2 regions of the Streptomyces sp. NPDC058373 genome follow, and region 2 is predicted to be linked to the other one. Evidence: predicted binding sites of a transcription regulator. Region 2 holds the regulator's gene; the other holds the start of a gene.

Region 1 (14,405 bases), on a different contig from region 2:
CGACGCGCTGCTCGGGGTCGAGCCCGGCCGTGGGTTCGTCCAGCAGCAGCACCGCCGGATCGTTGACCAGGGCCTGGGCGATCCCGGCCCGCCGCACCATGCCGCCGGAGAGCCGCTTCAGCGGGGTCTCCGCGCTCGCGGTGAGCCCCACCCGGTCCAGCGCGCCTTCCACCGCCCGCGGCGCGGAGGCCGCCGGGACCTCCTTGAGCCACGCCATGTAGGAGACGAACTCCCGCACGGTGAACCCGGGGTAGTGGCCGAAGTGCTGCGGCAGGTAGCCGAGCCGCCGCCGCACCTCGGTGCGTCCGGCGCGCCCCGCCAGGTCGTGGCCGAGTATCTCCACCCGGCCCACCGCGGGCCCGGCGGCGGTTGCCAGCACCCGGATCAGCGAGGTCTTCCCGGCGCCGTTCGGCCCGAGCAACCCGTGGACACCGGTGGTGAACTCGAGGTCCACCCCGTCCAGGGCGGCGCTCCCGCGGTGGCGGACGCGCAGCCCGTCCACCCGGATCGTGGTCGCGTTCACGCGGTCTCCAGTCGGTCGAAGGAATGGCGGCGCACGGCGAGCAGCGCGGCACAGCACACGGCCGCGCCGGCCCAGCCGGCCTGCGCGGCGGGGGAGGAGAACCAGGGGGCGAGACTCTGGGCGAGGAGTTCCGCGGGGAGCGCGCCGTACCGCACCGCCACCGGTGCCAGCACGCCGAGTGACCAGAGGCCGCCGACCACCGCCACCGCGTTCCGGCACCCCAGGTACGACCCGAGGGCCAGCGCGCCGAGCGTCAGCGCCAGCGCCGGGAGCAGCCACGCCGCCGGTCCGGGCCCGCCCGCCACCGGTGGCAGCAGCGCCCCGGCCACGGTCAGCGGCGGTACGCAGACCGCGAGCACGGCGCCCCCGCGCACCAGCAGCAGCCGGAGCCCGCCGCCGGGCGAGGTCGCCACCAGCTCGTGCAGCGGATCGGTGTGCGGCCCGTACGACAGGGCCACCCCGGCCAGCGGCAGCAGTGGCGCCACCAGCAGCAGGGCGGGCCGCACGCCGGGGAACGCGCCGCCGTGCGCCAGGAGCAGCGCCACCAGCGCCCCCGCCCCGGCCGGCGCGCGGGGCCGGTGGCGGCGGCAGCGCCTGCTCAGCCGCGCCTGGAGCCACCCCGCGTGCCGGTCGTAGAGCCTGGCCAGGGCGGCCGAGTCGCCCGCGGCGACGGCGCGCAGCAGGGCCGCGTCGTTCTCCTCCGGTGCCCCCAGGGGGCGGAACAGTCTCACGTCCCCTCTATCGACGGGTGGGGCGCGTGTGGTTCACGGCGGTTCGCGGCGACGGCTCCGGCGGGGCCTCCGACCTGGCGACGTTGCATGAGCATGCGTTCTGTTGCATAGTCTTGCTATGTCCAAAGTCCTGACCTCCCTCCCCACCGGCGAGCGCGTCGGCATCGCCTTCTCCGGCGGGCTCGACACCTCGGTCGCCGTCGCCTGGATGCGCGACAAGGGCGCCGTCCCCTGCACGTACACCGCCGACATCGGCCAGTACGACGAGCCCGACATCGCCTCCGTGCCCGGCCGTGCCACCGCCTACGGCGCCGAGATCACCCGTCTCGTCGACTGCCGTGCCGCGCTGGTCGAGGAAGGGCTGGCGGCTCTGGCCTGCGGCGCGTTCCACATCCGCTCGGGTGGGCGGCCGTACTTCAACACCACGCCGCTGGGCCGCGCGGTCACCGGCACGCTGCTGGTGCGGGCGATGCTGGAGGACGGGGTCCAGATCTGGGGCGACGGCTCCACCTTCAAGGGCAACGACATCGAGCGGTTCTACCGCTACGGTCTCCTCGCCAACCCGCACCTGCGGATCTACAAGCCCTGGCTCGACGCGGACTTCGTCTCCGAGCTCGGCGGCCGCAAGGAGATGTCGGAGTGGCTGCTCGCCCACGGGCTGCCCTACCGGGACTCGACCGAGAAGGCGTACTCCACCGACGCCAACATCTGGGGCGCCACCCACGAGGCCAAGACACTGGAGCACCTGGACACCGGGATCGAGACGGTCGACCCGATCATGGGCGTGAAGTTCTGGGACCCCGAGGTCCAGATCGACACCGAGGACGTGACGATCGGCTTCGAGCAGGGCCGCCCGGTCACCATCAACGGCAAGGAGTTCGCCTCCGCCGTCGACCTCGTCATGGAGGCCAACGCGATCGGCGGCCGCCACGGTCTCGGCATGTCCGACCAGATCGAGAACCGGGTCATCGAGGCCAAGAGCCGCGGCATCTACGAGGCCCCGGCCATGGCGCTGCTGCACATCGCCTACGAGCGCCTGGTCAACGCCATCCACAACGAGGACACCGTCGCCGCCTACCACAACGAGGGCCGCCGCCTCGGCCGGCTGCTCTACGAGGGCCGCTGGCTGGACCCGCAGGCGCTGATGATCCGCGAGTCGCTCCAGCGCTGGGTCGGCTCGGCCGTCACCGGCGAGGTCACCGTGCGGCTGCGGCGCGGCGAGGACTACTCGGTCCTCGACACCCAGGGCCCGGCGCTCAGCTACCACCCGGACAAGCTCTCCATGGAGCGCACCGAGGACTCGGCCTTCGGCCCCGTCGACCGCATCGGCCAGCTCACCATGCGGAACCTGGACATCGCCGACTCCCGCTCCCGCCTGGAGCAGTACGCGGGCATCGGCATCGTCGGCACCGAGCACCCCACGCTGATCGGCGCCGCCCAGGCCGCGTCGACCGGCCTGATCGGCGCCATGGACCAGGGCGGCGCCGAGGCCATCGCCTCACGCGGCGAGACCACCGAGGAGACGGCGCTCGACCGCGCCGCCATCGAGTCCGGCACGGACTGACCCCGGCGCGTACGCACCGCCGCCCGGCGGGCTCGGCCACCACGGCCGGGCCCGCCGTCGCGCGTCACCCCTCGCCGTCGGCGGCCTCCCCCGCGATCCGCTCGGCCACGGCCCGCCGCAGCCCCGGGTCGAGCCGCTCCCCGGTCAGCGACTCGTACAGCCACAGCCCGTCGGCGGCGAGCCGGGCCACGAACCGGTCGAGCGCGACCGGGTCCGCCGAACCCGCCGCGGGCGGCGCCCACCGCTCCAGGACCGCGTCCCACGAGGCGGCGTGCTCGGGGGTGGTCGACCCTTCGAGCATGAAGAGCAGCTCGGCCCGGGTCGCGCTCTGCGTGGTGACCCGCGCGTACGCCGCCAGCCGCTCGGCGGCGGTCGCCTCGGCGGCCGGTTTCCCCGCGGCCGCCGCCATGTCCGCCTCCCACCGGTCGGCCAGGTGCTGGTGGATCGCCCGGACCAGCTCCTCGCGGGTCGCGAAGTGGTACAGCAGCCCGCCCTTGGTCAGCCCCGACTCGGCGGCCACCGACTCGAAGGTGACGCTCTTGACCCCCTCGCGCTGGACGAGGCGGGCGGCCGCGTCGAGGATCTGGGTCCGCTTGCTGGTGCGCATGGTGCTCCCGGGCCGTGAGGGTGAGGGTCAGGGGGACACGGGGCCGGTCAGTGCCGAGCCCGGGCCGTGGCGGCGTAGCAGCACGCCGGTGGCGACCGTACCGACCGCCAGCACCCCGGCCACCACCAGCATCACCGCCCCGTACGCCCCGTCGAACGCCCTTGAGGCGGCGGCGATCAGCGAAGCGTCGGACCGCGCGCCCTCCCCGGCCAGCGCCAGCGCGGCGTCCAGGCTGTCGCGCGCGCCCTCCGGAGCGCCGGCGGGCAGCTGGAGCGTCGCCGAGTAGACGGCGGTCAGCAGACTCCCGAGCAGCGCCACCGCGACCAGGCTGCCGAACTCGTACGACACCTCCTCGACCGAGGAGGCCATTCCCGCCCGGCGGGCCGGGACGTTGCCCATGATCGCGCTGGAGGCGACGGACATGGCCGCGCCCAGACCGGCGCCGGTGACCAGCAGCCCGGTGACGAGCAGGGCCATGCTGGTGTCGAAGTGGAGCAGGACCAGCACGGCGCCGACCGTGCTGAGGGCGAGCCCGCCCGCGACGATCGGCAGCAGGCCGACCCGGTGCAGAGTGGCGCCCCCGGCCACGGCGGTCGGCAGCGCGCCCAGCGCGACGGCGGCGACGAGGACACCGGCGCGCAGCGGCGTGAACCCCTCCACCAGCTGGAAGCGCTGGGTGGTGATCAACTGGACGCCCGCGATGGCGAACATGGAGAACCCGGCGGCCAGCACTCCGGCGAGGAAGGCCCGGTTCCGGAAGATCGCGAAGTCGAGCAGCGGATCCGGCAGGCGGCGCTGCCGCCGGGTGAAGGCCCACCCGCCGACGGCGGCCGCCAGCAGGGCGACGGCGGCGGCCACGAGCGAGGGGGACGCCTTCGCCGTCTCCTTGATCGCGACGACCAGGCCGACCAGCGCGACCAGCGCCAGCAGCGACGACGGCAGGTCCCAGTGCTTGCCCGGGTCCGCGCCGCCCGCGGGCGCAAGCACCAGCGTGGCGATGAGCGCCACCACGACCACGGGGACGTTGACCAGGAAGACCGATCCCCACCAGAAGCTCTGGAGGAGCACCCCGCTGACGATCGGCCCCAGTGCGCTGCCCACGATCGCCAGGCTGCCCCAGACGGCGATGGCGACGTTCCGCTCCCGCTCGTCGGCGAAGGTGACGCGGATCAGGGCCAGCGTGGCGGGCATCATCGCCGCCGCGCCGACCGCCAGGAAGGCCCGCGCCGCGATCAGCGCCTCCGGCGCCGGGGAAAGGGCGGCGGCCAGCGAGGCCGCCCCGAAGACCACCAGCCCGATCAGGAACATCCGCCGGTGCCCCACCCGGTCGCCCAGCGTCCCGCTGCCCAGCAGCAGCCCCGCCATGACCACCGGATAGGCGTTGATGATCCACAGGCTCTGCGCGCTGCTCGCCCCCAGCTCCTCCACCAGCGTCGGCAGCGCCGCGTACAGGATCGAGTTGTCCAGCGTGATGAGCAGCAGCCCCGCACTCACCACCGCCAGCAGCAGCCACCGCCGCCGCGCACTCAGCACCATCCCGCACCCGCACCCTTCCGCCGACCCGTCCGCCGAGCGGCGTAACTGTACCGTACGGAAGGTACAGTTACGGCGCCCGGTGCGGGTCCGTTGAGGCTCTGACCTGCGACGATCCCTCGTTCTGCGACTTCAGGCGAGCTCGTGCACCCCTCCGGCGGCGCGCCCTCCGGCCGACAGGAATCCATCCGGGCCCCGTGCTGTTGCCCCGAGTGAGGCCGGCCCTCGAACGGGGGCCTCGGTCGGCATTGATCCCCGTTCGCCCACAGCGAACGCCCTTGGGGGAACATCCCGGAGCGCAGAAGCATTGAGTCGGTATAGCTCAACTTGACTGCCGAAGGGGAGATCATGGCTGCTGAGTCCCAGGCCTTCACACCGCTGACTCTTCCGGTGCTGCCGCTCGATGACGAAGTGGTGCTGCCCGGGATGGTCGTGCCACTGGACCTCAACGAAACCGATGTACGGGCCGCCGTCGAAGCCGCGCAGGCCGCGGCCGGGCCCGACGGGGGCAAGCCGCAGGTGCTGCTCGTCCCGCGCGTCGACGGCACGTACGCCGCGGTCGGCGTCCTCGCCACCGTGGAGCAGGTCGGGCGCCTGTCCGACGGAGACCCGGGCGCGCTGGTGCGCGGCCGGAGCCGGGTGCGGATCGGCGCCGGGACGACCGGTCCCGGTGCCGCGCTCTGGGTCGAGGGGACGCCCGTCGAGGAGTCCGTGCCCTCGCCGCTGCCCGGCTCGGTGACCGAGCTGATGACGGCGTACAAGGCGCTGGCCGCCTCCTGGCTGCAGAAGCGCGGCGCCTGGCAGGTGGTCGACCGCATCCAGCAGATCGACACGCCGGGCACGCTGGCGGACAACTCCGGGTACTCGCCCTTCCTGACCACCGCGCAGAAGGTGGCCCTGCTGGAGACCGGCGACCCGGTCGCCCGGCTGAAGCTCGCCACCGAGCACCTCAGCGAGCACCTCGCCGAGCAGGACGTGGCCGAGACCATCGCCAAGGACGTCCAGGAGGGCGTCGACAAGCAGCAGCGTGAGTTCCTGCTCCGCCGCCAGCTCGACGCCGTCCGCAAGGAACTCCGCGAGCTGAACGGCGAGGGCGAGGAGGACGAGAGCGACGACTACCGCGCCCGCGTCGAGGCCGCCGACCTCCCCGAGAAGGTCCGCGAGGCCGCCCTCAAGGAGGTCGAGAAGCTGGAGCGGGCCTCCGACCAGAGCCCCGAAGGCTCCTGGATCCGCACCTGGCTCGACACCGTCCTCGAACTGCCCTGGAGCGAGCGCACCGAGGACGCGTACGACATCCCCGGCGCGCAGGCCGTGCTCGACGCCGAGCACGCGGGTCTTGAGGACGTGAAGGAGCGCATCACCGAGTACCTCGCCGTACGCAAGCGCCGTGCCGACCGCGGCCTCGGCGTCGTCGGCGGGCGGCGCGGCGGTGCCGTGCTGGCCCTCGTCGGCCCGCCCGGCGTCGGCAAGACCTCGCTCGGCGAGAGCGTCGCCCACGCGATGGGCCGCAAGTTCGTCCGGGTCGCCCTCGGCGGCGTGCGTGACGAGGCGGAGATCCGGGGCCACCGGCGGACCTACGTCGGCGCGCTCCCCGGCCGCATCGTGCGGGCGATCAAGGAGGCCGGGTCGATGAACCCGGTGGTCCTGCTCGACGAGATCGACAAGGTCGGCTCCGACTTCCGGGGCGACCCGGCGGCGGCGCTGCTGGAGGTCCTCGACCCCGCGCAGAACCACACCTTCCGCGACCACTACCTGGAGGTCGAGCTCGACCTCAGCGACGTGGTCTTCCTCGCCACCGCCAACGTCCTCGAATCCATCCCCGAGGCGCTCCTGGACCGCATGGAACTGGTCCGCCTCGACGGCTACACCGAGGACGAGAAGGTCGTCATCGCCCGCGACCACCTGCTCCCGCGCCAGCTGGAGCGGGCGGGCCTGGAGCCCGGCGAGGTGGAACTGGCCGACTCGGCGCTGCGCAAGCTCGCCGGCGAGTACACCCGTGAGGCCGGTGTGCGGAACCTGGAGCGTTCCGTGGCCCGGCTGCTGCGCAAGGTCGCGGCCCAGCACGAACTGCGGGAGCGGGAGCTTCCGTTCACCGTGACCGACGCCGACCTGCGCGGCCTGATCGGCCGGCCGCACCACGTGCCGGAGTCCGCCCAGGACCCGTCCGAGCGCCGCACGTCGGTGCCGGGCGTGGCCACCGGGCTCGCGGTGACCGGCGCGGGTGGTGACGTGCTCTACGTCGAGGCGTCGCTGGCCGACCCGGAGACCGGCGCGTCCGGACTGACCCTGACCGGTCAGCTCGGTGACGTCATGAAGGAGTCGGCGCAGATCGCGCTGAGCTTCCTCCGCTCGCACGGCGCCGAACTGGAGCTGCCCGTCGCGGACCTGAAGGACCGGGGCGCGCACATCCACTTCCCGGCCGGAGCGGTCCCGAAGGACGGGCCGAGCGCGGGTGTCACCATGACCACCGCTCTCGCCTCGCTCCTCTCCGGACGGCTGGTCCGCACCGACGTGGCGATGACCGGCGAGGTCTCGCTGACCGGCCGGGTGCTGCCGATCGGCGGCGTCAAGCAGAAGCTGCTGGCGGCGCACCGCGCGGGGATCACCACCGTGGTCATCCCCAAGCGGAACGAGGCCGACCTGGACGACGTCCCCGCCGAGATCCTCGAAGGGCTCGACGTCCACCCGGTGAGCGACGTCCGGCAGGTGCTGGAGATCGCGCTCACCCCGGCCGGAGTGGCGGTTCCGGTCGCCGCCTGACCGGACGGGCCGCCCCACGGCCCGCCCGCACGGAAGCCCGGGCCGGGCCCCTCCCCGAGGGGCCCGGCCCGGGCTTCGTCCTGCGCGGCGCCCGCGCGGCCGGGCCCACGGTGACCAGCAGGGAGAGGGCGGCGAGGAGGACCCCGGCCGCGGTGAGGCGGGAGCGGGCACGGCGGGCTCCGGATCTGGGGACGGGCGTGACGGGCCTCCATGGACGCGGGGGGAGAGGTGCTGTGGCGTGTGCATGCCGCACGAAAGCTACGCACGTGGAAGGGGGCCGAGGGGCCGCCGGTGGTCTACTCCTGCGGAGAACTGCGCCAAGCTGGAGGGAGCCGGCCCCGGCGCGGGGAATCTTTCAGAGACGGAAATCGGTACATGGGTGTTGACGACGGCTCCCCCGGCGAGGCGGACGCGGAATTCCTGGCCCTGGAGCGCGAACTCTCCCTGCTCTTCCGGCGGGCCCGGGCCGGACAGGCGGAGCTGGCACGGGCGGTCCACCCCCAACTGGAGCCCGCCGCCTACGGACTCCTCGTACGCCTCATCGAGGGCGGGCCCCAGCGGGCCACCGACCTCGCCGCCTACATGGGCGTCGGGAAGGCCACCATCAGCCGACAGCTCGGGGGGCTGGAGGAACTCGGCCTCATCGACCGGGCGGTCGACCCCGGGGACCGGCGCGCGTCCCTCTTGCGGGTGACGCCGCTCGGCGCCGAGCGGGTGGCGGCGGTGAGCGCTGCGCGGCGGGGGGTCTATGTGCGGAGGCTTGCCGATTGGGATCGGCGGGATGTGGGGGAGCTTGCCCGGCTTCTCCGTCAGCTCAACGGGGTGCTGACGGAGGGCAAGTAGGTGTATTGATCACGAGCGTTGTCGACGCCGACCGGGCTCCGGGGGTGGCCTCAAGCGCCGGCCGGGCTGGATTCGTGGTGCGTCCGGGAGTCGTCACGGCCGACGGGTCTGTCGGCATCCGTCACAGATGGCCTCAAGCGCCGACCGGGCTGAGAGGTGGTCGGCCGGGCTGAGAGGTGGTCGGTTGGGCCGGGAGCTGCCGGTACCGCGCCGCAGTCGAGATTCGACCGCACCCCTTGCAGCCCGGCCGGCGGTTGGGGCCGCAGTTGAGCCTGGCCGGCGTTTGAGGCCATCTTGTGCAGCCCGGCCGGCGTTTGGGGCCACATCGAGGCCGGTCGGCGTTTGAGGCCATCTTGGTCAGCCTGACCGGCGCTTGAGGTCACCCCGCCGTAGCCCGGTTCACAGGGCGATGTGTGCCGCTGTCGCGTCGTCGTGGCGTTTGCCGCGGGGGGAGGGGACGGCGTGTTCGAGGTCGCGGACGGCCTGGAGGAGGTGGGCCGTGCCCTGGGTGCGGATGAGGTCGAGGGTGCCCGCCCAGGTGCCGCCGAAGCGGTCGACCCAGCGGGTCGCGCCGTCGGTGAGCGCGGTCAGGGAGCGCAGCTCCGTCCGGGGCGTGCTCCCGGTGACGGCGAGGCGGGCGACGCCAGGATCGGCCGCGGCCGTGTGAAACCCGCCCTCGGCGTTGCGCAGCGCCTCGACCGCGTCGACGTAGGCCCGTACCGCGGCCTCGCGCTGCGGCAGCGGTGTGTGGTCGGGCAGCGCCCGCACCGCGTCCCGCAGTTCGGGAACGGGTGAGGGAAGCACGTCGAGCCGCGTGTCCTGGACGGGCACGAGCGTCCCGTCGGCCCGCTCCAGCAGCAGCGTGGAGTCGGACAGGACCAGGTGTTCGACCGCCTCGTCCCCCCAACGCGCCAGCACCACCGTCGCCTGAGGCGTCCGGGCGTGAGAAAGGTCACAGGTTGAACTGTGCGCTTCGGCGGTACGCGCGACACCCTCCGCCAGGATCTCCCCGAGCGTCATGTCCCGCCGGGAAACGGACAGTTCGCCCAGCGCCCCGCCGAGCCGCGCGGTGAACCAGTGCACCGAGTGCGTACACCCGTCGTTCCCGGCCGGAGGCGTGACCCCGTCCAGCAGGACGAGGCAACCTCCTTGCCCGTGCGCGGGAAGCGCGACCGAGCAGTAGTCCTCGTTCGGGTGATCCGGGGCCCCGGCTTCCGTGGTCAGGTCGATGTGCACCGGCTCAGTCTGCATGATGGGCTCTGGCTGCGGCAGCATGTGACGGGCGCTCGGCCACGCCGCCGGGTTTTACCTGGAATGATCAACTCCGGCTCTGTGGCGGCGGGGCATCCTGCCAAAGCGGACGGGTAACGTCCAACCGGCGCTCCGCGCACGTCCTCAGCGGGGGAGGGGAAGACTTGCCCGCCAACTCCCGGTCGATGTTCACTCCTTCGGGTGGCCCGGCACACGATGCGCGACCACTGCTCACACGCACTGGGAGGGTCGAGAGCCGTTCCGGAAGGGAGCTCGTGCTGACAGGACGTCACCCGGGCCCTTGGGTAGACGAGTCAAGAATGCGAGCACCGGTGCAGAAGAAGAGGCCTCGGGGCAAGGACGACCGGACGGTCAACCAGTCGGACGCGTCCGCCCCGACCCCCGAACCCGCCGCCCCTCCCGCACGCAAGGCCCGCGTGCGCAACCGCCTGATCATCGCCGTCGCGGTCGTCGCCGCCGCCGTCGCGGGCGCGGGCGTCCCCTCGGTCGTCGCCGCCTCCGGACAGGCGACCGACGCCCAGGAGCTGGTGGAGTTCTCCGAACTGACCCAGCAGGCGGTGACGCTCTCCCACTCGCTGGCCGACGAACGCGACGAGGTCACCGCCTACATCGCGGCCGGACGGCCCGAGGGCAGCGGCCTCTCGGAGAAGCGCAGCGCCCGGGTCGACCGGCAGGTCGAGGAGCTCCGCGAGGGCGCCCCGCACACCCTGCGGGAGACCCTCGACACCATCGGCGCGGTCCGCCGCCAGGCGCTGACCGGCAAGGGCGACGCCCTCGACGCCCACAACGCGTACGCGACCGCCATCGGCGAACTCCACGGCACAGCCCAGGAACTGGTCGCCAAGCTCCCCACCCGCAGCGGCGCCGGCCGGCTCGCCCTCACCGACCTCGACCGGGCCGTCGAGCAGGCCACCGCCACCCGCGGTCTGCTGCTGGCCGCGCTCGCGGTGCCGAGCAGCGCCCCGCAGACGACGATCGACCCGGTCACCGGCCTGCCCGTGCAGAGCCAGGGCGGCACCGCCGAGGAGAGCCGTACCCGTAACGCGCTCAGCGCCGCCGCCCAGCAGGCGCAGGTCGCCGAGCGGGCCGCGCTGGCGGCGTTCGAGCGGGGTGCCTCCCCGGAGAACAAGGCCTCGTACCGGAACACGGTCAGCGGCCCCGAGGTGACGACCGCCGAGAAGTACCTGGCGCGGCTCACCGGCGCGCCGACCCTCTCCGCCGAGGACACCGCGCTCGAGCCCGACAAGGTCGACGCGGCCCTCACCGCCAGGATCGAGCAGATGCGCGGGGTGGAGAACGCCCTGGCGGCGGCCCGTACCGGCCAGCTCGCCGAGCAGCGCGACGACGACGTGCTGGCGCTGGAGATCCAGATCGGCCTGGTCGGTCTCTGCCTGCTGCTGGCGGTCGGCATGAGCATGGGCATGGCCCGTTCGCTGACCCGGCCGCTGGCCGTGCTGCGGCTGGGCACCGCCCGGCTCGCCGCCGACCCGGCGGGCGAGGAGCCCATCAAGTTCACCGGGCGCGACGACGAGTTCGCCGAGGTCGTCCGCTCCGTCAACGCCCTGCACGCCCATCTCACCGGTCTGCACGAGCGGCTCACCGGCCTGGAGGCCGACCGCAAGCACCTGGTCGGCGAGCGGGTCTCGATGGCCGAGGAGCGCGACGCCCTCCGCAAGGAGCTGGCCGCCTCCACCGCCCACCTGGAGCGGGCCCGCCAGTCCATCCACGGCACCTTCGTCAACCTGGCGCTGCGCTCCCTCGGCCTGGTCGAGCGCCAGCTGACCGTCATCGAGAACCTGGAGGAGAGCGAGCAGGACCCCGACCGCCTCGCCACCCTCTTCAAGCTCGACCACTTCGCCACCGTGATGCGCCGCCACAGCGAGAACCTGCTGGTCCTCGCGGGCGCCGAGCACGGCCACAGCCACGCGGGACCGGTGCCGCTGGTCGACGTCGCGCGCGCCGCCGTCAGCGAGACCGAGCGGTACGAGCGCATCCGCATCTCCACGCTGCCCCCGCACTCGCACCTCGCGGGCTTCGCCGCGGACGACCTCAGCCACCTGCTCGCCGAACTGATGGAGAACGCCACCTCGTTCTCCCCGCCGGACGCCCACGTCGAGGTCTCCGGCTGGCTGCTGGAGAGCGGCGAGGTGATGCTCTCCGTGCAGGACGAGGGCATCGGCATGGCCGAGGAGCGCCTGGGCGACCTCAACAAGCGTCTCGCCCGCGTCGGCACCGACGGCCTCTACGAGCCGGACGGCGACGGCGGACTGGGGCTCGGCCTGTACGTGGTGGCCCGTATCGCCGCCCGGCACGGCATCCGCGTCCGGCTCCGCACCCAGCAGCAGGGCGGCGTCACCAGCGTCGTGGTGCTGCCGAAGTCGATCCTGGCCGCCGCACCCTCGGGCACCCTGCCCGCCTCCGCCGACGCGGCGGGCGGCTCGGCCCCGGTCCAGCTGCCCGGCGCGGACGCCGAGGCCAACTCCAACGTCCTGCCCGCCCCGCGCCGCGACGGCCAGGACGACGGCGCCCTGGCCCGCGACACCGCCGACCCGGTCATCGCCGCCGCCGAGAAGGCGGTACGCGAGCGGGGCACCGAGGACCCGGCCGACGCCACGGAAGGTGCCGACTCCGCCGAGGCGGGCCCCCGCGACACCGCCGCGCCGGCCGCCGGGGAGGCCCCCGGCAAGGACACCCCGGCCGAAGCCGCGGCCCCGGACGCCTCCGAGGCCGATGCCGCTCCGGAGCCCGCCCGGGAGTCCTCTCCCGAGACGACGATGGAGCTCCACCTCCCGTCCCCGCGCCGCGAGCAGCCCGCCGCCCCCGCCGAGGACCGGGCCGCCGAGGAGGAGGCCCCCTCGCCCGAGGAGCCGCGGGAGGCCGACGAGCCCGCCGCCCCGGGCCCGTACGCGATAGGACCCGACGCGCACGAGCGCACCCGGGACGAGGCCGCGGCCCCGTCCGACTCCGTGCCGGCCCCCAGGCCGGCTCTCGACCAGCAGCCCGCCGAGCCCGCCGAGCGGGTCACGGTCAAGGGGCTGCCCAAGCGCACCCCGAAGCTGACCGCCCCGACCACCGCGCCGAAGAAGCGCACCGGCGGCGTCGACGCCGAGAAACTCCGGCGCCGGCTCGGCGGTTTCCACTCGGGGGCCCAGGCCGGCCGCCGCGATGTCGAAGCCGAGATCGCGGAGCAGCCGGGCCTGGGAGGAACAACCGGTGAAGCTCAGGGGGACTCAGCCGAGGAGGCTCGCAGTTGACTGCGTCCAGTCCAACATCCGCTACTTCCCGTCAGAACGGACTCAGCTCAGAGGCACGGAACCTGCACTGGCTGCTGACCAACCTCGTGGAGGAGGTGCCGGGCCTGAAGTCGGTCGCGGTGGTCTCCTCCGACGGGCTGATGCTGCTCTCCTCCGACCCGGGGAGGAACGAGCCGCAGGAGAGAGAGGCTCCGCACGGACCGAAGGGCTCCAGCGCCGACCTCGCCACCATCGTCTCGGGCGTCGGCAGCCTCACCATCGGGGCGTCGAAGCTCATGGAGGCGGGCAACGTCAAGCAGACGATGGTCGCCATGGAAGAGGGCAGCCTCTTCGTCATGTCCATCAGTGACGGCTCGCTGCTCGGTGTCCACGCCACCCCCGACTGCGACATGAGCGTCGTCGCCTACCACATGGCGCTGTTCGTGGGCCGGGCCGGGCACGTGCTCACCCCCGAACTCCGCAGTGAACTTCGCCAGTCGATGGAGAGCACCAAGTGAGCACCACCAAGCTGCCCCGCAGGGGAGGCGACCGCAAACCCGCCCGCGTCCGCCCGTACTCGCTGACGGGCGGCCGGACCCGGTTCGGGCACGTCCTGCTGGTGGAGACCTTCGTCGCCGCCCTGGAGGCACCCGAGGAGCGCAAGGAACTGCCCAACGGCACGTTCGGCGCGGCCCGGATCATGCCCGAGATGCAGGCGATCGTGGAACTCTGCCGCCGCATGCGCACCGTCGCCGAGATCGCCGCACTGCTGAAGATGCCGCTCGGCGTGGTGAGGGTGCTCCTGAGCGACCTCGCCGACCAGGGAAAGATCCGCGTGTACGGCAACGGGCACGGCCCGGGGCAGCCCGATCGCGCACTGCTCGAAAGGGTGCTGAATGGACTCCGCCGTCTCTGACCTCCTCCCCGCCGCCGAGTCGGAGGAGACGCTCCAGCCCTGGCAGCGGGACAAGACCCGGGCCCCCATAGCCACCAAGATCGTGGTGGCGGGCGGCTTCGGCGTCGGCAAGACGACGCTCGTCACCACGGTCTCGGAGATCACCCCGCTGCAGACCGAGGCGCTGATGACGCAGGCCAGCGAGGAGACCGACGACCTCACCGAGACGCCGGGCAAGACGACGACCACCGTCGCCATGGACTTCGGCCGCATCACCCTCGACGACGACCTGGTCCTGTACCTGTTCGGCACGCCGGGCCAGCAGCGGTTCTGGTTCATGTGGGACGACCTGGTGCGCGGAGCCATCGGCGCCGTCGTCCTCGCCGACACCCGGCGGCTCTCCGACTGCTTCCCCGCCCTCGACTACTTCGAGAGCTGCGGGCT
Region 2 (14,405 bases):
CGCTGCGCACCATCCTCCGCGGCCACCTCGGCACCGTCCTGCTGGCCGGCGGCTCCTTCGCGGTCAACACCGCGACCTTCTACATCCTGATCACCGGCGTCCTCGACTACACCACCCGCGAACTGGGCATGGAACGCGGCCCGGTGCTCGCCATCTCCCTCTGCGTCAGCCTCACCCAGCTCGTGCTGATACCGGCCTCCGCCGCCCTCTCCGACCGCATCGGCCGCCTGCGCATCTACGCGATCGGCGCCGCCGGGATCGCCCTGTGGGCCGTCCCACTCTTCCTGCTGATCGACACCGGCTCGCTGCTCTGGCTGGCGGTCGGCACCTTCGTGGCCAGCTGCTTCCTCAGCATCATGTACGGCCCCCAGGCCGCCCTCTTCGCCGAGCTCTTCACCCCGGAGATGAGGTACACCGGCGCCTCGCTCGGCTACCAGATCGCAGCCGTCGCCGGAGGCGGGCTCGCCCCCTTCGTCATGGTGCTGCTCCTGGAGGCCACCGGCACCTCCATGGCGGTCTCCTGCTACATCATCGCCCTCGCCCTGATCGCCCTCCTCTCGATCCGGAGCCTCGCCGTCAAGGCGCGCTCGCGGGGCGAGTGACGAGCCTCCCCCTACGCCGCCTGCGCCCGGGGGGCGTCCTCCGCCGACGCGCGAGGACGCCCCCCGGTCATACGCTGCCGCCATGGCTCTCGACGTAAGCGCTCCCCCCGCCGGTTTCCTCGACTTCTGGCGGGAGCGGCATGTCTGCACGCTCACCACGCTCCGGCCGGACGGCACCCCGCACGTCGTCCCGGTCGGCGTGACGTACGACCCGGACGAGCGGCTGGCGCGGATCATCACCGGCGGCTCCACCACCAAGGTCCGCCATGTCCGCGCGGCCGGACCGGAGGGCGCCCGGGCCGCGGTCTGCCAGATGGCCGGGCGGCACTGGGCCACCCTGGAGGGGATCGCGACGGTCAGCGAGGACCCGGAGCGCGTCGCGGAGGCCGAACGCCGGTACGCGATCCGGTACGGGCGCGAACCCCGCGAGAACCCGGCCCGCGTCGTCATCGAGATCGCGCTGATCCGGGGGATGGGGAACTGGCCGGAGACGGCCGGGGAGTAGGCCCGGCGACTGGGCCCCGGCCCGGACCGGCTCCCGTGACCGGGGGCCCCTGCAACGACAGCGACGCCACCGTGTTCAGGTCCACGGTGACGTCGCTGCCGGGGGGAGCGCCTGGGCGATCTGTGACGACGGGGGGATCGCGTCTCAGGCGCTGCGGGGGGTGGCTGAGAGAAGTTCCGTCTCGACCGGCTGGTGGTCACGCTGGTCGAGGTTGACGAAGACCATTCCGTACCTGATGGCACAGCGCACGGGTTGAGGTGCGCCGCGGGGGCGCCGCAGGGCCCGGTAGGCGCGGACCCCTTCCTCCTCGTCCCGGACGACCAGGATCGGCTCACCGAAGAGCGTCACCGTCAGCGGCTCGTCCCCGTCAGGGACAGCACTGACCAGGTCGATGAAGTGCCATCCGGAGCGGTAGGCCGCGGCCATCTCGCGCCGGAATGAGTGGTCGTCCGGAGGCATGCTCATGCCTGGACGTCCGTGGGCTGGTCCTCCCACGTCGGCTCGCCGGCGGGGGCGGTCTCCCAGGTAGGCTCGCCGGCGGGGGTGACCTCCCAGGTGGGCTCGCCCGTCGGGGCGAACTCCCAGGTCGGCTCACTGGCGGGGGTGACCTCCCAAGTGGGCTCGCCGGTCGGGGCGAACTCCCAGGTGGGCTCCGACTGGACCGCCACCGGGTTGCTCTCCCAGGTCGGCTCAGCCAGCACCGAGGAAGCGGGCTCGCTCTCCCAGGTGGGCTCGCCACTGGCGATCGCACCGAAGGCAGCCGCGACCGCGAAAGCGCAAAGTACACGAACCATCTTGCTCATGGACGATCTCCACCTCTTCTAATCATTTCCTCCTCCCCCGTGCACATGACGATCGCTCACCAGGACCGCTCGCACCAGCGAATACAGGCATCATGTTCCTGTAATGCATGACCCTGAGGGGGGTTCATATGGGGACAGATGACCTGACACCGGGGCATCCTCACAGTCAACGGGAGCTGTGCGAGGCAGGTCGACAGCTCTACGCGGATGCGCTGCGAACCGGGCGAATACCCCGGTCCGAGGTGGAACAAGCGCCCTGTCTCATCGACTTGGCACTGGTGCACGCCGACCCGGACGACACCGAATGGCTACGGCCGCTGCCCCCGACGGTAGCGCTCGGCCACCTCGTCCACCCCATCGAGCAGGAAATCCAGGAGCGCCGGCGGGTCGCCATCGGCCTGACCGAGACCTTCGCGCCGTTCCTCGCCATGGCGGCCCAGAATCCCGTCGCCTCCAGCGGCATCACCGTGCTGGAGGGGCTGGGGCTCATCAACACCACGCTCGACCGTGTCGTGTCGGAGTGCTCCGAGGAGCTGCTGACCGTGCAGCCCGGGAGCGGCCGCAAGCCGGGAACCATAGCGGAGGGGCTGCGCCGCGTCACGCCCCTGCTCGACCGCCGCGTCCGGATGCGCACCCTCTACCAGCACACCGCACGCCACCATTCGGCCACCATCGCCTACGTGGACCGGGTCGGCTCCGACGTCGAGGTGCGCACGCTGGAGGAGATCATCGACCGGCTGATCGTGGTCGACCGCAAGGTGGCGTTCATCCCGGCCCGCTCCGACCGGCAGGTGGCGCTCCAGCTGCGCCACCCCGGCCTGGTGGAGTACCTCGTCGGCGTCTTCGACCAGCTCTGGCACCACGCCGTCCCCTGGGACGAGCAGCCCGTCACCTACCGGCCCGAGCTGGACGGGGTCACCGGCATCCAGCGCTCCATCGCCAAACTCCTCGTGGAGGGGCACGTGGACGACGCCATCGCCCGCCGCCTCGGCATGAACGTCCGCACCTGCCGCAGCCACATCGCCAAACTGGCCGCCACCCTCGGCAGCGGCAGCCGCACCCAGCTCGGCTACCTCATCGCCCACTCCGGCCTGCTGGAGGAGACGGACTGACCCGGGCCGGGGGAGCGCTCCCGGGAGGCGGGACCCGGACCGCCGGGACACCGCCCGCAAGACGCCGAAGAGGCCGGAAAGCACTGTGCTCTCCGGCCTCTCGGCGTACCTCCGGCCCCTCCGGTGAGGGAGGCGGCTACTGCTCGCCCGACGGCTGCCCCGGCCGCCACACCACCAGCGCGCTGGTGTGCCGCACGTCCTCGTACCGCACGAGGTCGCGGCGGTAGGAAGCGTGCACCTGCGCCTCGCGCTGCCGCATCTGGGCGGCGGCGCCGTCCACGGCGGCGGAGAGCTCGGCGATGCGCTGCTGGAGCGCGGCCACCTGGTTCTCCAGTTCGATGATGCGCTTGATACCGGCGAGGTTGATGCCCTCGTTCTGCGACAACTGCTGCACCTGGCGGAGCAGTTCGATGTCGCGGGCCGAGTACCGGCGCCCGCGCCCGGCCGTGCGGTCGGGCGACACCAGGCCGAGACGGTCGTACTGGCGCAACGTCTGCGGGTGGAGCCCGCTGAGCTGGGCCGCCACCGAAATGACGTACACCGGGGTGTCTTCCGTCAGTTCGTAGGGGTTGCGGCGTCGTCCGTCCCGGTCCATGGCCATCGGCCTACGCTCCCTTCGCTGCCTTGAACAGCTCCGCCCGCGGGTCCTCGTCCGCGGTGGCCTTGCGGTACGCCTCCAGGGCCTCGCGGGCCTCGGAGGACAGGTGCTGGGGCACCGCCACGTCGACGGTGACCAGCAGATCGCCGCGGGTGCCGTCCTTGCGGACGGCGCCCTTGCCGCGGGCCCGCATCGTCCGCCCCGCCGGGGTGCCCGGCGGCAGCTTCAGCGTCACCGGGGGGCCGCCCAGGGTGGGTACGCGGATCTCGCCGCCGAGCGCGGCCTCCGTGAGGGTGACCGGCACCGTGACGGTGAGGTTGTCGCCCTTGCGCCCGAAGACCGGGTGCTTGCCGACGTTCACCACCACGTACAGGTCGCCCGCGGGGCCGCCGCGCTCACCCGGGCTGCCTTTGCCGCGCAGCCGGATCCGCTGCCCGTCCGAGACACCGGCCGGGATGCGGACCTGCATGGTGCGTGAGGACTTGGCCCGGCCCGAGCCCTTGCAGACCTCGCACGGGTCCTCGGCGATCAGGCCGCGGCCCTTGCAGTCCACGCACGGGTCGGTGAGCGAGAAGCCGCCCCCGCCGCCGCGCGAGACCTGGCCGGTGCCGACGCAGGTCGGGCAGACGCGGGGCGTGCCGTTCTTGTCGCCCGTGCCCGAACAGGCCTTGCAGGGCGCCTGGCTGGACATCCTCAGCGGCACCGTCGCGCCGTCCACGGCCTCGGTGAAGCTGAGCGTCACCTCGGACTCGATGTCCTGGCCGCGCCGGGGCTGGGTCCGCGTGCCGGCGCCCGCGCCGCCGCGGTTGAACAGCCCGCCGAAGACGTCCCCGAGGCCGCCGCCGAATCCGCCCTGCCCCTGGCCGCCGCCGGGGGCACCGCCCCCGAAGAGGTCGCCCAGGTCGAAGTTGAAGTTGCCGCCGCCGGCTCCGCCACCACCGGGACCGGGGCGGAAGCCGCCGTTCCCGAAGAGGGAGCGCGCCTCGTCGTACTCCTTGCGCTTCTTGGGGTCGCCGAGGATGTCGTTGGCCTCGGAGATCTCCTTGAAGCGCTCCTCGGCCCTGACGTTGCCCGTGTTGGCGTCCGGGTGGTTCTCCCGGGCCAGCTTGCGGTACGCCTTCTTGATCTCGGCGTCGGTGGCGTCCTTGGGGACGCCGAGGACCTTGTAGTAGTCCTTCTCGATGTAGTCCTTGGTACTCATCGGCGACGTCCCTCCTTCCACTGCGACGTCACCGCCGCGCGGTCACCGGTGAAGGTGACCGCGGCGGCGGTGAGCGGTTCAGCCCTCCTGCGGGCCACCGTTCTCCTCGTCCGGCTTCGCCCCGTCCGGCTCGGCCTCGGCCTGCTCGGCCTTGGCGTCCGCCTGGGGCTTGGCCTGCTGGGCGCCCGGCTGGGGCTCGGCCACCGCGACCCGGGCGGGCCGGATGGTGCGCTCGCCGATGCGATACCCCGGCTGGAGGATCGCGACGCACGTCGTCTCCGTGACGTCGGGCGCGTAGCTGTGCATCAGGGCCTCGTGGATGGTCGGGTCGAAGGGCTCGCCCTCCTTGCCGAACTGGACCAGGCCCAGCTTGGCGGTGACCGCCTCCACCGACTCGGCGACCGACTTGAAGCCGCCGACCAGCTCGCCGTGCTCGCGGGCGCGGCCGATGTCGTCGAGGACCGGCAGCAGCTCGGACAGCATGCCCGCGACCGCGACCTCCTTGACGGTGACCCGGTCGCGCTCGACCCGGCGCCGGTAGTTCTGGTACTCGGCCTGGAGCCGCTGGAGGTCGGCGGTGCGCTCGGCGAGGGCCGTGCGCGCCTGGTCCAGCTGGGCCGTCAGACCGGCCGTGGCGTCTCCGCCCGCGCCCGCCGGGCCCGCCTCGGTGGAGGCGGGCCCGGCGGTCTCGGCCGCGTCGTCCGAGGAGGCGCCGGGGGTGACGTCAGCGTCGTGCTGCTCGTCGAATCCGGGAGTCTCCTCGGTCACGCGGCACCACCCTTGCGCTTGTCGTTGTCGTCGTCGACGATCTCGGCGTCGACCACGTCGTCGTCACCCTGCTGGGCCTGCTCGCCGCCCGGGGCGCCCTCCTGGGCACCGGCGTCGCCGCCGGCCGCCTGGGCGTCGGCGTACATGGCCTGGCCGAGCTTCTGCGAGACGGCCGCGACCTTCTCGGTGGCGGTGCGGATCTCGGCGGTGTCCTCACCCTTGAGCTTCTCCTTCAGCTCGGTGACGGCCTCCTCGACCTCCGTCTTGACCTCAGCGGGGACCTTGTCCTCGTTGTCCTTGAGGAACTTCTCGGTCTGGTACGCGAGCTGCTCGCCCTGGTTGCGGGACTCGGCGGCCTCGCGGCGCTTGTGGTCCTCCTCCGCGTACTTCTCGGCCTCCTCGCGCATGCGGTTGACCTCGTCCTTCGGCAGCGAGGAGCCGCCGGTGACGGTCATCTTCTGCTCCTTGCCCGTGCCGAGGTCCTTCGCGGTCACGTGCATGATGCCGTTGGCGTCGATGTCGAAGGCGACCTCGATCTGCGGGACACCGCGCGGGGCCGGCGGCAGGCCCGTCAGCTCGAACATCCCGAGCTTCTTGTTGTACGCCGCGATCTCGCGCTCGCCCTGGTAGACCTGGATCTGCACGGAGGGCTGGTTGTCCTCGGCGGTGGTGAAGATCTCGGACCGCTTGGTCGGGATCGTCGTGTTCCGCTCGATGAGCTTGGTCATGATGCCGCCCTTGGTCTCGATACCGAGGGACAGCGGGGTGACGTCGAGGAGCAGGACGTCCTTGACCTCGCCCTTGAGGACACCGGCCTGGAGCGCGGCGCCGATGGCGACGACCTCGTCCGGGTTGACGCCCTTGTTGGCGTCCTTGCCGCCGGTCAGCTCCTTGACGAGCTCGGCGACGGCCGGCATGCGGGTGGAGCCACCGACGAGAACGACGTGGTCGATCTCGGAGAGCTGGATGCCCGCGTCCTTGATGACGTTGTGGAACGGCGTCTTGCAGCGCTCCAGCAGGTCCGAGGTGAGCTGCTGGAACTGGGCGCGGGTGAGCTTCTCGTCCAGGTGCAGCGGGCCCTCGGCGGAAGCCGTGATGTAGGGCAGGTTGATCGAGGTCTCGGTGGACGAGGACAGCTCGATCTTCGCCTTCTCAGCGGCCTCGCGGAGGCGCTGGAGGGCCATCTTGTCCTTGGCGAGGTCCACACCGTGGCCGGACTGGAACTGCTTGACCAGGTAGTCGACGACGCGCTGGTCCCAGTCGTCGCCGCCGAGGTGGTTGTCACCGTTGGTGGCCTTCACCTCGACGACGCCGTCGCCGATCTCCAGGAGGGACACGTCGAAGGTGCCGCCACCGAGGTCGAAGACGAGGATCGTCTGGTCGTCCTTGTCGAGGCCGTACGCCAGGGCTGCGGCGGTGGGCTCGTTGACGATGCGCAGGACGTTGAGGCCCGCGATCTCGCCGGCCTCCTTGGTGGCCTGGCGCTCCGAGTCGTTGAAGTAGGCCGGGACGGTGATGACCGCGTCCGTGACCTTCTCGCCCAGGTAGGACTCCGCGTCGCGCTTGAGCTTCTGCAGGATGAAGGCGCTCATCTGCTGCGGGTTGAAGCTCTTGCTGTCGATGTCGATCTTCCAGTCGGTGCCCATGTGGCGCTTGACCGACCGGATGGTCCTGTCGACGTTCGTCACTGCCTGACGCTTCGCGACCTCGCCGACGAGCACCTCACCGTTCTTGGCGAAGGCGACGACGGACGGCGTGGTCCTGGCGCCCTCGGCGTTGGTGATCACGGTGGGCTCGCCGCCCTCCAGAACGCTGACGACGGAGTTAGTCGTGCCCAGGTCGATGCCGACCGCACGTGCCATGTCAATTCCTCCAGCTAACTACTTGAGTGGAACTGACTCAAGGATGCACGAGCCTTCGCGGCGCGTCAATGCGGTTGAGCCGACTGGGCTCAACTTTCGTTCGGCTTGGCCGTGCACTGAGCCACTGCGTGGCTCGTTTTCCCAGGTCAGGGGCGGCGTGAGCTGGGCTCGCCGCGCCCCGGCTGGGGGTGCGGGGGCGTTTTCCCGTTGCCCCGGACGGGGCGGGTGGGGTGGCCTCAGGCGCCGGCCGGGCTGGGGGTCGGCTGGGCGCCGTTTCGACCTGCCCGTCACTGATGGCCTCAAACGCCGGCCAGGCTGGGGGTCGGCTGGGCGCCGTTTCGACCGTGCCGGTCACTGATGGCCTCAAACGCCGGCCAGGCTGGGAATTGGCTGGGCGCCGCCTCGACCTGCCCGTCACTGATGGCCTCAAACGCCGGCCGGGCTGGGTTGGCTGGGCGCCGCCTCCAGCGCCCCGTCACTGATGGCCTCAAACGCCGGCCGGGCTGGGGGCCGGCTGGGCGCCGTTTCGACCGTGCCGGTCACTGATGGCCTCAAGCGCCGGCCGGGCTGGGAATTGGCTGGGCGCTTCGGTGCTGCGGTCGTGCGCTGCTTCGGTCGTAACCGTCAGTTGTCGGTCTCAGCCGCCGGGCGGGCTGATGGGTGGCGTCGGTCGGTGGATTTTCGGGGTGGAGGGATGAGACTGGGGCGAGTCGAGCCATATGGGGCAATTGTCCGTGACGCGTGTCCGTCGCGTGTCTCCGTGACGCGTGCCTGGGGCGCGTGGTCGTGGGGAGTGTTCGGGGCGTAGGTCCGGATGGGTGTCTGTGAATGCGTGAGCGTGAGGAGTTTCGGGTGGAGTCGTCTCAGCCCTCCCCCAGCACCGCCAGTACCGCCAGGGGCGCCAGTGCCGCCGTGCCGCTGGAGGAGGCCACCAGGACGCCGTACGTGCGGCGGCGGGCGCCGGTCGTGGCGGTGCTGATGACCTCGCGTGACCGGCGTCGGCAGACGCTGCGGGCGCTCGACGCCCTCGCCGACCAGCGGTCCCTGCCGCCCGGTACGGCCCTGCGCGTCCATCTGGTCGACGCGGGGTCGCGGGACGGCACCGCCGACGCGGTACGGGCCGCCCATCCCGAGGTCGAGGTCCACCGGGCCGGGCCGCAGGTCCGCTGGGGGGAGGGGATCAGGATGGCGAGCCGGAACAGCCGGGCGGCCGGGGCGACCCCCTTCACCCATCAGTTCTGGCTGCGCGACGACGTGGTCCTCGCCGACGAGGCGCTCGCCCTCCTCCTGGCCACCTCCCGGGCGCTCGGCGACACCGCCGTGGTCGTCGGCGCCGTCCGCGACGGCCGGGTGCCCGGCGCCCGCCCCGGCACCGCGCCGCTCGCCTACTCCGGGCGCCGCCGCACCCGCCGCCCGCACCGCCTGCCGCTGGTCGAGCCGACCGGCCGTACCGAGCCCTGCGACACCTACGACGGCGCCGCCGTGCTGCTGCCGCGCGCCGCCCGCGACCGGGCGGGCGACCTCGACCGGGCCTTCCGGCACGCCCTCGGCGACCTCGACCACGGTCTGCGCGCCCGCCGCGCCCGCGTCCCCGCCTTCGTCGCCCCCCGCACGGTCGGCGAACGCCACACCGCGCCCCTGCCGCCCGCCTCCGAGGAACCCGGCATCGGCGTCCGCGAGGCCCTGCGCCGCCGCGCCGCCGAACTCCCGCCCCGTACCTGGTGGACGTACTGCCTGCGCCACACCGGCGCCCGGGCCCCGCTCCTGATGGCGGCCCCGTATCTGCGCACGGCCCTGCGCGCGGCCCGCGCCTGAACGAGCGGCAGGCGTCGGGCACGGGCGCCGCCACCAGCTCGTACCGCTCAGCTCGGTGACGGCCGCCTCGGCGCTTGCCCGCGCCACGCCCGCTCCCGGCGGCCCTCGCCGCCTGTGCGGCTGACGCCGCTGCCGCCGTCACGCGGCCGTTCCACACCCACCGCCGAACAGCGGTGGCAACCATCCCGCCCGGACCCGACCCGGAACGGTCACGCGGGATAGTGCCAGGCAACGAGGGTACGGGGCAAGGCGGTTGCCCTCCCACCCCAACCAACATCCAACCACCCCTCCCCCACACACCAGCCCCCCACCACCACCCAGCCACCGGGCCACCGGGCCACCGGGCCACCGGGCCACCGGGCCAACCCCAGCCCGGCCGGCGCTTGAGGCCATCAGTGACGGGGAGGCGGAGGCGGCGCCCAGCCAACCCCCAGCCCGGCCGGCGCCTGAGGCCATCAGTGACCGGCACCGTCAGGCGGAGCCCAGCCACCGATCAGCCCGGCCGGCGCTTGAGGCCACCCCGCCCTCACCCGGCGGAGCCAGGAAGCTCCAGGGCAGCCGCCAGCGCCCGCCACTCCGCGATGGGCAGATCCCGCATGGGATCAGGAGTGACCACCTGGAGCGCCACATGATCAGCCCCCGCCTTCTGAAAGGCAGCCACCCGCGCCCGAATCCGCTCGGCACCGCCGTACGCCACCACCGCGTCCAGCAGCGCGTCACTCCCCCCGTCCTCGAAGTCGGCCTCTCCGAACCCGGCCCGCCGCAGGTTGTCGGTGTAGTTGGGCAGCTCCAGGTAGAAGCGGAGGTAGGCCCGGGCGGTCTCGCGCGCCCGGTCGAGGTTGTCGTCGAGCACCACCTTGAGCTCGGGCGCCAGCAGCGGCCCGACCCCGAGAGCCTCACGCGCCTCGGCGACGTAGTCCTCGGTCACGAGGTACGGATGGGCCCCGGCCGCCCGCTCCTTCGACAGCTGGAGCATCTTCGGCCCGAGCGCCGCCAGCACCCGCTGTCGGGCCGGGACCGGGTTGGGTGCCTCGTCCAGCGCGGTCAGGTACTCCTTCATCGCCGTGTACGGCTTGGCGTACTGATCCGGCGCCAGCACCTGGTGGCTGGCGCCGATCCCGAGGACGAAGCGGTCCTCGTTGGCGCGGTTGGCGTCGCAGGCCTCCTCGGCGACGCGGTCGGCCGGGTGGTCCCAGATGGAGAGGATGCCGGTGGCGACCCGTAGGTGGTGGGTGGCGGCGAGGACCGCCTCGGCGTCGGCGACGCTCGCACTGCCGCCGACCCAGATGGTCCCGTAGCCGAGCGCCTCGATCTCCTCGACGGCGTCGGTGATGGCTCCGTCCCGCCCCGTCCCGTCGGAGATCCGGAGCGCGCCGCTCCAGATGCCGACGGTGCCGAGGCCGAGTTCATGGGCGGCGGTGGTGTTGGCGGGGCTGGTCATGGGTCTCGCTCCTCCTTCTCGGGCGGCCGCGAGCCGACGGGCCGCGGCCGCCTACGGGCCCGTCCCGGGCGGCGGGGCCGGGCCCGGCGGCCGGTCGGGTGTGGCGGGGGCTGGTGCCCCACCGTGGACATCCTGCTGTCCGGGGCCGGTCATTCCCGGGACCCACGACGCCGGGAGACCCGGGTGGCGGCGAGGCCGCCGGCCACCCGGCCCGCCGCACGGCCCCTGTGACGGGATCTCGGGCCCCGCCCGGCAGCCCGGTGGCAGGATGCCCGGATGGACACCTCCCCTGCCCACGTCCCTGCCCCGCCCCGCGCCCCGCACCCCTGCCCGCTCCGCCTGGACGAGGCGCTGGCCAAGGTCGACGCCCTGTGGAGCCCCCGGGTCGTCACCACCCTCAACGACTACGACGTCAAGGTCGCCCGGCTCCAGGGCGCCTACGTCTGGCACGCCCACCAGGACACCGACGAACTCTTCCTCGTCGTGGACGGCACCCTCCACATCGACCTCCGCGACGCCCCCGACGCCGGGGAACGCACCGTCACCCTGGGGACCGGGGCCCTCTTCACCGTCCCCCGGGGCGTCGAACACCGCCCGCACACGGAGTCCGGAGCCCAGGTGGTCCTGCTGGAGCCGTCCGGGACGCTCTCCACCGGGGACTACGCGGGCGAGGTCCCCGACCACATCGACGCGACGACCGGGCGGAAGTGACTGAGGGGGCCTGGCGCCCCTCAGCGCCGCCCTGCGAGAATCCCCCCGCACACGCGACGGCGGACGAGGAACCCGGTGGGAATCCGGGACGGTACCGCCACTGTGAAGGGTGAGCGACCCGAAGGACGGCCACGGTCCCAGGCGTTGGAGCAGGGACGGGAAGGCCCGGGGAGCGTCGAACCCGAGTCAGGAGACTCACGCCGTCGCACCTCGGCACAGCGGGGCGGATCTCCCCGAGAGAGGACGGTGGCACGCATGTGCCCGTACGTCTGGACCCCGGCGCGGAGCCACCCGCGCCCCTGCCCCCTCACCCCGCAGGCCCGTACGCGGTGAGCGCCACCCTCACTCCGCTGCTCGGCCGGCTCACCGCCGTCGGCCCCTACTTCACCGCCGACACCACCCCGCGCGCCGACCCCGCCGAAGGCGGTTTCCGGCCACTCGCCGAACTGCACGGGGACGGCTTCGTCCCGTACGTCGCGGAGATCGGCCGGCGCATGGGCGTCGGGCCGGGCCGGATCGCCGCCTCCACCGCGCAGCTCGGGATCGCCTCGCGGCTCTGGTCGCTCGCGCTCGGCTGCGCCGCGCTCGGCGGGGAGGTCCCCGACCTCGATCCGGCCCGCGTCTGGTGGTACCGGGCGCCGGGCGGGCCGCTCGAACTCCGCGTCCCCGCCCCCCGCCCCCTGCCCGGGCCGCTCCCCGACGCCCTGCACTGGGCCGTCACCACCACCCACCTCGCACCGCTCGCCGCGACCGCACGCGCCCACTACGCGCTCTCCCCCCCGGGTCCTGCGCGGCAACTCCGCCTCCGCCCTGGTCGGCGCCCTGCGCGTCCTGACGAACCAGGCCCCGGACACCCCGCACCCATCCGTCCCCCTGGTCGAACGCCTCCTCGCCACCCCGCCCCTCGCCGGCTCCGGCGCCTTCCTCCACGAGGAGGGGCTCGGCATCGCCTTCACCCGCCGCAGCTGCTGCCTCTACTACCGGGTCCCGGCCGAGAAGTGCGGCGACTGCGTACTGAGGACGCGTACGCCCCGAGCCCGTACGCCCCGGAAACGTACGGGCCCGCCTACCGAGGAGCCGTCCGCGTGACCGGGCGCCGCTCGTCCCCCTGGCCGGCCTGGTCCGCGGGGCCCCCGAGGGGCGTGTCCGCCGTGACCTCGCGGACGTGGACGACCCCGTCGAACCACTCCCCCGGCGACCGCCCCGCCATGTAGTGCGCCGCGCTCTCCCGAGGGTCGAACCCGGGCCCGATCAGCCGCACCCGTGCTGGCGCCGCCAGCCACTCCGCGACCGCGCCGGGCAGCTCCCCGCTCCCCTCGCCCACTCCGCTCACATCCACCCAGTACGCGTCGGGCCCGCCCCGCCCGAACACCTCGTCGAGGTACCCCTCGGGCGACGGCGGCACGTCGTACGGGATCGCCCCATGGCTGAAAGTCACCCCGACGGAGAGGTAGGCCGGGCCGAGGCGCTCGCGCAAGAAGCTCCCGGCGTTCCGGTGCGTCTCGGGCGGTGACGGGGGCGTCACCGCCCGCGGCTCGCCCACCGCCATGTGGGCGAGCCCGCCCCAGTAGACGATCTTGTCCCCGCTGCGGCGGCACCATCCGAGGGTGTCCTCGGCCAGCTCCCGCTCGATCCCGGCCATCCCGGCGAGCCGCGGCCCCCGCTCGCCCCCGGGCGACGGCCGGGCGAATCGCACCTGGTCGGCGGGGTTGCGCAGGTTGTACGCCCGCATCCATTCGACCAGCCCGAGGATCTCCTCGGACCGCCAGAACAACCGCGCCCCGGCGGGCATCGCCCGCGGACCGCCCTCGCCCGTCCGCACGTACCCGTCGATCCCGACCGCGACCGGATCGTCCCCCTCCGACGCCACCGACCGGAATCCCGCCTCCTCCACCGGCACGCGCACCATGCGATGCGCCACCACCGCCAACTCCCGCCCCTGGCGGCAGGCGACCCCGACGGCCACCACCTCGGCGCCGCGGTCGCGTACGAGCGAGACGAAGGCCGCCAGGTCGCCCGACGGGGCTTGCGTGTCAGCGGCGTTCAGCGGATGGGCGCGGGCTCCGAGCCACTGGACGATCTGAGCGGTGCTGGTGTCCATGGTGTCCGGGTCCCCTTCGGTCGGGCGGTGCGGCCTCTGCGAAGGAGCCTCGGACGTCAACTTCGGTTGAGGTCAAGGGAGGGGCGGCGGCCCAAGAGGCACGCGCGAGCGAGCGGGACGCGACCCGGTCCGGTCGCGTCCCGCTCGGTTCGGGGGCCGCCCCGCGGGCAGCCGTGTCCGCTACAGAGGCGGCGCGTCCGGGCGCTCCGTGCACAGCGCCCAGATGACGAAGATGCCGAGGGCGATGTTGAGGAGGGCCCAGAGGGGGAGGTAGGGGAGCCACATGAAGTTGAGGATGACGGTGACGGCGGCGAGGCCGACGCCGGTGGCCTTGGCCCAGGTCTGGCCGGTGAGGATGCACCAACCGGTGATGGCGACCAGGACGCCGAGGAAGAGATGGATCCAGCCCCAGGCGGTGACGCTCATCTTGAAGGCGTAGTCGCCGAGGCCCGCGTAGACGGTGTTGTCGGCGATGCCCGCGATGCCCTGGAGGAAGCCGAAGACTCCCTGGATGAGCAGGAGGACGCCCGCGAGGACCGTGCCGCCGGTGGCCCAGGCCTGGCGGGTGGAGTCGTCCTCCGGGACGTCGGCGGCGCCGGTGTGCGCGCCGCTGTGCGCCTCACGGGGGTCGGGGGTCTCGTGCTGATCGCTCATGTCGGGTGCCCTCTCATCGACGGCGTGGCTTCGTCCAGCGTCGGGGCCCGGCACCGGGGGCGCGCGGAGGGCTGGGCCGAACGGGTGACGGCCCCCGGGCGGGCCGGGCCCCGGGGAGAGGCCGTACGAGCCGGGCCCACGCCGAACGCCTCTGGAGAGTGCACGGGAATTCACTCGCGGCGCCGGCGTTGTCCCTGGTGTCGTGGACGGCGAACGGGCAGCGCGGCGGGAA

Evidence for each region. Region 2 encodes HspR, which represses chaperone genes until heat shock. Its sites were predicted from a motif close to TTGAGNNNNNNNNNCTCAA; they were not measured.
Region 1: the regulator HspR is predicted to act here: its motif matches at 5,266-5,284, upstream of lon (endopeptidase La).

The regions. Positions count from the first base shown of each region.
Region 1 is NZ_JBHXJE010000007.1:93,074-107,478, reverse strand. It holds gene ACFWMZ_RS07135 (ATP-binding cassette domain-containing protein) at 1-523, opposite strand, end outside; gene ACFWMZ_RS07130 (hypothetical protein) at 520-1,254, opposite strand; gene argG (argininosuccinate synthase) at 1,373-2,818, shown strand; gene ACFWMZ_RS07120 (TetR/AcrR family transcriptional regulator) at 2,883-3,425, opposite strand; gene ACFWMZ_RS07115 (MFS transporter) at 3,453-4,961, opposite strand; gene lon (endopeptidase La) at 5,307-7,718, shown strand; gene ACFWMZ_RS07105 (MarR family winged helix-turn-helix transcriptional regulator) at 8,094-8,561, shown strand; gene ACFWMZ_RS07100 (hypothetical protein) at 8,961-9,812, opposite strand; gene ACFWMZ_RS07095 (nitrate- and nitrite sensing domain-containing protein) at 10,145-13,087, shown strand; gene ACFWMZ_RS07090 (roadblock/LC7 domain-containing protein) at 13,084-13,584, shown strand; gene ACFWMZ_RS07085 (DUF742 domain-containing protein) at 13,581-13,982, shown strand; gene ACFWMZ_RS07080 (ATP/GTP-binding protein) at 13,963-14,405, shown strand, end outside.
Region 2 is NZ_JBHXJE010000044.1:37,943-52,347, reverse strand. It holds gene ACFWMZ_RS22635 (MFS transporter) at 1-602, shown strand, start outside; gene ACFWMZ_RS22630 (pyridoxamine 5'-phosphate oxidase family protein) at 685-1,107, shown strand; gene ACFWMZ_RS22625 ((2Fe-2S)-binding protein) at 1,252-1,572, opposite strand; gene ACFWMZ_RS22620 (hypothetical protein) at 1,569-1,910, opposite strand; gene ACFWMZ_RS22615 (helix-turn-helix transcriptional regulator) at 2,153-3,022, shown strand; gene ACFWMZ_RS22610 (heat shock protein transcriptional repressor HspR) at 3,159-3,617, opposite strand; gene dnaJ (molecular chaperone DnaJ) at 3,628-4,821, opposite strand; gene grpE (nucleotide exchange factor GrpE) at 4,900-5,589, opposite strand; gene dnaK (molecular chaperone DnaK) at 5,586-7,451, opposite strand; gene ACFWMZ_RS22590 (glycosyltransferase family 2 protein) at 8,304-9,266, shown strand; gene ACFWMZ_RS22585 (TIGR03620 family F420-dependent LLM class oxidoreductase) at 9,793-10,707, opposite strand; gene ACFWMZ_RS22580 (cupin domain-containing protein) at 10,984-11,418, shown strand; cobalamin riboswitch at 11,482-11,615, shown strand; gene ACFWMZ_RS22575 ((2Fe-2S)-binding protein) at 12,028-12,507, shown strand; gene ACFWMZ_RS22570 (erythromycin esterase family protein) at 12,485-13,519, opposite strand; gene ACFWMZ_RS22565 (hypothetical protein) at 13,700-14,173, opposite strand.